Linked DNA regions of Aminobacter aminovorans. Each later gene encodes a partner of the first gene's protein in a complex. Links are inferred from orthologs where the notes say so. Each region holds a gene or a part of one and is shown on either strand. Other genes may lie near its edges.

The links.
Region 2: the proteins of accB (region 1) and accD are in contact, whole or in part, in a solved structure (PDB 8UXZ), measured with the Escherichia coli proteins. The link is inferred for Aminobacter aminovorans from one-to-one orthologs.

Annotation. Positions count from the first base shown.
Region 1 is NZ_UFSM01000001.1:3,519,347-3,522,829, forward strand. The notes cover bases 206-3,170. They hold accB (acetyl-CoA carboxylase biotin carboxyl carrier protein), read left to right. Parts: upstream 206-1,439; coding sequence 1,440-1,901; downstream 1,902-3,170. Other genes in these bases: DY201_RS17305 (DsbA family protein), read left to right, coding at 206-844; aroQ (type II 3-dehydroquinate dehydratase), read left to right, coding at 976-1,410; accC (acetyl-CoA carboxylase biotin carboxylase subunit), read left to right, coding at 1,920-3,170. In the rest of the region: more of DY201_RS17305, read left to right, coding at 50-205; more of accC, read left to right, coding at 3,171-3,263; aat (leucyl/phenylalanyl-tRNA--protein transferase), read left to right, coding at 3,276-3,483. UniProt on the Escherichia coli protein: This protein is a component of the acetyl coenzyme A carboxylase complex; first, biotin carboxylase catalyzes the carboxylation of the carrier protein and then the transcarboxylase transfers the carboxyl group to form malonyl-CoA.
Region 2 is NZ_UFSM01000001.1:708,882-711,642, reverse strand. It holds accD (acetyl-CoA carboxylase, carboxyltransferase subunit beta), read right to left. Parts: upstream 1,963-2,761; coding sequence 1,039-1,962; downstream 1-1,038. Other genes in the region: trpA (tryptophan synthase subunit alpha), read right to left, coding at 1,999-2,761; DY201_RS03430 (bifunctional folylpolyglutamate synthase/dihydrofolate synthase), read right to left, coding at 1-1,003.

The DNA.
Region 1 (3,483 bases):
AGATTTTCGGGGGCATGCATAAGCCGAAGCGGCTGGAGACCCAGGGACTATGAAAAAAGCACTTCTTCTCGCCACGACCGGCATCGCTGTTGCCCTCGCCATGCTGGCCTTCGGCCTCGCCGGTTCGCCAAACGCCGCACATGCGGAAACAACGGCTGCCGCTACCCTCGACAAGAAGCAAGTCGAGACGATCGTACGCGACTATCTGCTCAACAACCCTGAACTGCTGCTCGAAATGCAGGGCGCGCTCGAAGCCAAGCAGAAGGAAGAGCAGCGCATCGCCAGCCTGAGCGTGATTAAGGACAACAAGGACGAGATTTTCAGCTCGAAGTTCGACGGCATCGTCGGCAATCCCAACGGCAAGATCACCATCGTCGAGTTCTACGACTACAATTGCGGTTACTGCAAACGCGCCCAGGCGGACATGAACGCGCTGACCAAGGCCAACCCCGATCTGCGCTTCGTGCTCAAGGAATTCCCGATCCTTGGACCGGATTCGCAGAAGGCCCATGTCGTGTCGATGGCCTTCCGTAAGCTGATGCCGGAGAAGTACGGCGAGTTCCACGACAAGCTGATCGGCGGCGAAGGCCGCGCCGGCGAAGACAGCGCCATCAAGCTCGCGCTAGAGTTCGGCGCCGACGAAGCCAAACTGCGCGAGGCGATGAAGGACCCCGAGATCGGCGAAGCCTTCAACCGCACCTACGATCTTGCCAACAAGCTACAGATCAGCGGCACGCCATCCTATGTCGTCGGCAACGAGGTCGTCTTCGGCGCGCTCGGCCAGGACGTGCTGGCTGAAAAGATCGCCGCGGCAGCCGCCTGCCAGGCAAATTCCACCTGCTGAGCAAGCTTTGTTCAGCGCGAGCCGTTGTGGACAGCGCAAGAAGTCGCTTGCGCTCTTTCCGCGACGGCTTATGCCGATTATAGAGGGTCCGCCGCGCCAGAGAGGATCTGGCGGGTGGAAAGGTCTGTAATTTGAAAACGGTTTACGTCCTCAACGGTCCGAACCTTAACATGCTGGGCAAACGCGAACCCGGCATTTATGGCGGCAAGACCCTGGCCGACATCGAAGCCGACTGCCAGGCGGCAGCCGCATCGCTCGGACTTGCGATCGATTTCCGTCAATCGAACCATGAAGGCGTTCTGGTCGACTGGATTCACGAGGCGGGCGAAAAAGCCGCCGGCATCGTGCTCAATGCAGGCGCCTATACCCACACGTCGATCGCGCTGCAGGACGCCATTCGTGCCGTTTCGCCCTTGCCGGTCGCAGAGGTGCACCTTTCCAACATCCACGCCCGCGAGCCGTTCCGCCACAAATCGATGGTGGCACCGGTGGCCGTGGGCATGATCTGCGGCTTCGGGCCGCTCGGATACACGCTGGCGCTGCAGGCGCTGGCCGCCCGGCTCTGACCGGAAACAGGAAGAGAAAAGGCTAGAAAATGGCGACGAAGAAGACCGATGGTGTTGATCAGCAGCTCGTCCGCGACCTCGCAGGAATTCTGAACGATACCAACCTGACGGAGATCGAAGTCGAGCTCGGCGACCTTAAGGTGCGCGTGTCGCGCCAGGCAGCGGCTGCTGTCCAGACCTATGCAGCCCCAGCGCCTCTGGCGGTCGCAGCTGCTGCACCGGTTGCCGCTGCCGCTCCTGCTGCCGTCGACACCTCCAAGAACGCAGTGCCCTCGCCGATGGTCGGCACCGCCTATCTCGCGCCATCACCGGATGCCAAGCCGTTCATCGAGGTCGGCTCGGTGGTCAAGGAAGGCCAGACACTGCTGATCATCGAGGCGATGAAGACGATGAACCAGATTCCGTCGCCGCGCTCCGGCACGGTCAAGGCGATCCTCATCGAAGACGCGCAGCCTGTCGAATACGGCATGCCGCTCGTCGTCGTCGAGTAAGCCGGAAGGCTGCGCGCAATGTTTCAGAAAATCCTGATCGCCAATCGCGGCGAAATCGCCCTCAGAGTGCTGCGCGCGGCCAAGGAGCTCGGCATCCAGACGGTCGCCGTTCACTCCACCGCCGACGCCGACGCCATGCATGTGCGCCTCGCCGACGAGAGCGTCTGCATCGGCCCGCCGCCGTCGCGCGACAGCTATCTCAACATCCACCAGATCGTCGCGGCCTGCGAGATCACAGGCGCCGACGCCGTCCATCCGGGCTACGGCTTCCTGTCGGAGAACGCCAAGTTCGCCGACATCCTGGCGGCGCACAACATCACCTTCATCGGTCCCTCGGGCGACCACATCCGCATCATGGGCGACAAGATCGAAGCCAAGCGCACCGCAAAGCGCCTGGGCATTCCGGTCGTGCCCGGTTCGGAAGGCGCCGTCAGCGACGAGAAGGAAGCCAAGCGTATCGCCGCCGAGATTGGCTATCCCGTCATCATCAAGGCGTCCGCCGGCGGCGGCGGCCGCGGCATGAAGGTGGCGCTCACCGAGGCCGATCTTGAAATCGCACTCGCCACGGCGCGCTCCGAAGCCGGCGCCGCCTTCGGCGACGACGCCGTCTACATCGAAAAATACCTGCAGAAGCCGCGCCATATCGAAGTGCAGATCTTCGGCGACGGGGCCGGCAAGGGCGTGCATCTCGGCGAACGCGACTGCTCGCTGCAGCGCCGCCACCAGAAGGTCTGGGAAGAGGCCAATTCGCCCGCCCTCAACGCGGAAGAACGCTCGCGCATCGGCGACATCTGCGCCAACGCGGTGGCCAATCTCGGCTATTCCGGCGCCGGCACGATCGAGTTCCTCTACGAGAACGGCGAGTTCTATTTCATCGAGATGAACACCCGCCTTCAGGTCGAGCACACGATCACCGAAGCGATCACCGGCATCGACCTCGTGCATGAACAGATCCGCGTCGCCTCGGGCGGCGGCCTGTCGGTCACCCAGAACGACATCCGCTTCCACGGTCACGCCATCGAGTGCCGCATCAATGCCGAGGACCCACGCACCTTCGTGCCCTCGCCCGGCACGATCACCCATTTCCACACGCCAGGCGGCTTGGGCATCCGTGTCGATTCGGGCGTCTATTCCGGCTACCGCATCCCGCCTTACTACGACAGCCTGATCGGCAAGCTCATCGTGCATGGCCGCAACCGCGTCGAATGCATGATGCGTCTGCGGCGCGCGCTCGATGAATTCGTGGTAGATGGTATCAAGACGACGTTGCCGCTGTTCCGCGAGCTTGTCGGTAACCCCGACATCGCAAATGGCGACTACGACATCCACTGGCTGGAAAAACATCTCGCGAAAGGCGAGTAGAATGAGGGTCGCATGACCCGACCTTATGCGCCCGGCTATGGCATACCCACGGACCTTCTTCTGAAGGCCTATGCGTCGGGCGTTTTTCCCATGGCAGAAAGCGCGTCGGATCCGGAAGTCTTCTGGGTCCGGCCCGAGACGCGCGGCATCATCCCCTTCGACGGCTTTCATGTGCCGCACAGCCTCGCCAAGACGATCCGGCAAGGCCATTTCGAGATTC
Region 2 (2,761 bases), 2.8 Mb from region 1 along the record:
CCTGCTCGGTCAGCGCCTCGGCGACAACGGTCCCGGCGCCGGGATTGTGGCCGCCGTCAACCCAGACCTCGGCCCCCTTGGGCGCCAGCTCGCTGAGCGCGCCTTGCGGCAGGCGCTGCATGCGCCCGGGCCACGTCACCGACGCCATGGCCTTGTCGGCGGTGCGTTCGTTGACCGGGAAGCCTGCAGCCTTCACCGCCGCGATCGCAGCTGCCGCGTTGGCGAACTGGTGACGGCCGGGCAGGCGTGGCGGTGACAGGTCGAGCAGGCCGGTCTGGTCCTGATAGATCATGCGGCCGTTTTCCTCGAAGGCGACGAAATCCTGGCCATAGACTTCCAGCGGGCATTTGAGCCGCTCGGCGGTGTCGATCAGCACCTGCTGCGCTGCCTCGGTCTCCTGGGCGCCGACAACGACAGGGCAGCCACGCTTAATGATGCCGGCCTTCTCGGCGGCGATCAGTTCGACCTTGTCGCCGAGATAGGCCTCGTGATCCATCGAAACCGGCATTATCACCGACACCGCCGAGCGTTTGATGACATTGGTAGCGTCGAAACGTCCGCCCAAGCCCACTTCGATGATGCAGGCATCGGCCGGATGCTCGGCAAACAGCACAAAGGTAACAGCGGTGAGGATTTCGAAGACGGTGATCTTCTCGCCCCGATTGGCCTCGCCAACACGGCGCACGGCATCGGCCAGTACGTCGTCGGCGACAAGCTTGCCGCCGCCCGGTGCCGCCAGCCGGTAGCGCTCGTGCCAGTTCACCAGATGCGGCGAGGTGTGGACATGGACCAACAGTCCCTGGGCTTCGAGCAGCGCGCGCGAAAACGCCGCGCACGACCCCTTGCCGTTGGTGCCGGCGATGTGGATCACCGGTGGCATATGGTCCTGCGGATTGCCCAGCCTTTCGAGCAGCCGGGTGATGCGGTCGAGCGAAAGGTCGAAGCCCTTCGGATGGAGCGCCAACAGGCGCTCGATTTCGAGATCGGCTTCGAGCGTGGTCATGGCATTCCCCCGGGCGCTACGCTGCTGCGGTCAGATCAGGCCTGCGGGCGACGTTCCTGCACAGGCACGACGGGCGGCAGAATCTCGGCTTCGACAGCCTTGGCCGCCACCGGCGCCTTTGTCAGGATCTTGAGCAGGTTGGCGACCGTCGACTTCATTTCGAGCCGCGACACCACCATGTCGACCATGCCGTGGTCCATCAGGTACTCCGAACGCTGGAAACCTTCAGGCAGCTTTTCGCGGATCGTCTGCTCGATGACGCGCGGGCCGGCGAAGCCGATCAGTGCGCCCGGCTCGGCAATGTGGACGTCGCCCAGCATCGCATAGGAGGCGGTGACGCCGCCGGTCGTCGGATTGGTCAGCACCACGATATAGGGCAGGCCGGCTTCCTTGAGCCGATCCACCGCCACCGTCGTGCGTGGCAACTGCATCAACGACAAGATGCCCTCCTGCATGCGCGCGCCGCCCGAGGCGGCGAACAGGATCAGCGGGCGCTTCTTCTCAAGCGCAACCTCGAAGGCGCGGATGATGGCATCGCCTGCGGCCATGCCGAGCGAGCCGCCCATGAAAGCGAAGTCCTGCACGGTGACGACGACGGGCAGGCCTTCGATCTTGCCGGTGCCCGACAGGATCGCGTCGTCCATGCCGGTCTTGGTCTTGGCATCCTTCAGGCGGTCGACGTAGCGCTTCTCGTCACGGAACTTCAGCGGATCGGTGACGACCTTCGGGTTCTCGATGGTCTCATAGCGACCGTCGTCGAAGAAGAAGCGCAGCCGCTCCTTCGCCGAAATCTTCATGTGATGGCCCGAGGACGGGATGACGTACTGGTTTTCCTCGAGGTCCTTGTGGAACACCATCTCGCCGCTCTCGGGATCCTTGATCCAGAGATTGTCGGGCATTTCCCGGCGGCCAAGCATCGAGTTGATCTTGGGGCGGACGTAATTGGTAATCCAGTTCATGGCAGCGGTCCTCTTCGAGCCCAGGACATGGGGTATTTATTGGGCGGGAGCAAGGCGTGCGGCGCGAACGCCTTGGGACAAGCCGGTGACCAGCGTTGCCACGGCTTCGGCCGGGTCGGCGGTCTTTTCGCCCTTCGGCCCGATGACGTTGGCAACCGCATTGACGATCGCCGTGCCGACGACCACGCCGTCGGCAGATGCGCCGATGGTACGCGCCTGCTCGGCGGTCTTGACGCCGAAGCCGACACAGACGGGCAGGTCGGTATGGGCCTTGATGCGGTTCACCGCCTCCGCCACCTTCGACGTGTCGGCCAGCGCTGAGCCGGTGATGCCGGTCATCGAGACATAATAGACGAAACCGGAGGTGTTCTCGAGCACCTTGGGCAGGCGCTTGTCGTCGGTCGTCGGCGTCGCCAGGCGGATGAAGTTGATGCCGGCCTTGAGTGCGGGGATGCAGAGCTCGGCGTCCATCTCCGGCGGCAGGTCGACGACGATCAGGCCATCGATGCCGGAGGCGACGGCCTCTTCCAGGAAGCGGTCGACGCCATAGATGTAGATCGGGTTGTAGTAGCCCATCATGACGATCGGCGTGTCGTTGTCGTCCTTGCGGAATTCGCGCGCCATCTCAAGCGTCCTGGCCAGCGTCTGGCCGGCCTTCAGCGCGCGCAGGCCGGCCGCCTGGATCGCCGGGCCGTCGGCCATCGGGTCGGAAAACGGCATGCCGAGCTCGATGATGTCGCTGCCGGCCTTGGGCAACGCCTTCATGATCGACAGCGAGGTCTCGTAGTCGGGGTCGCCG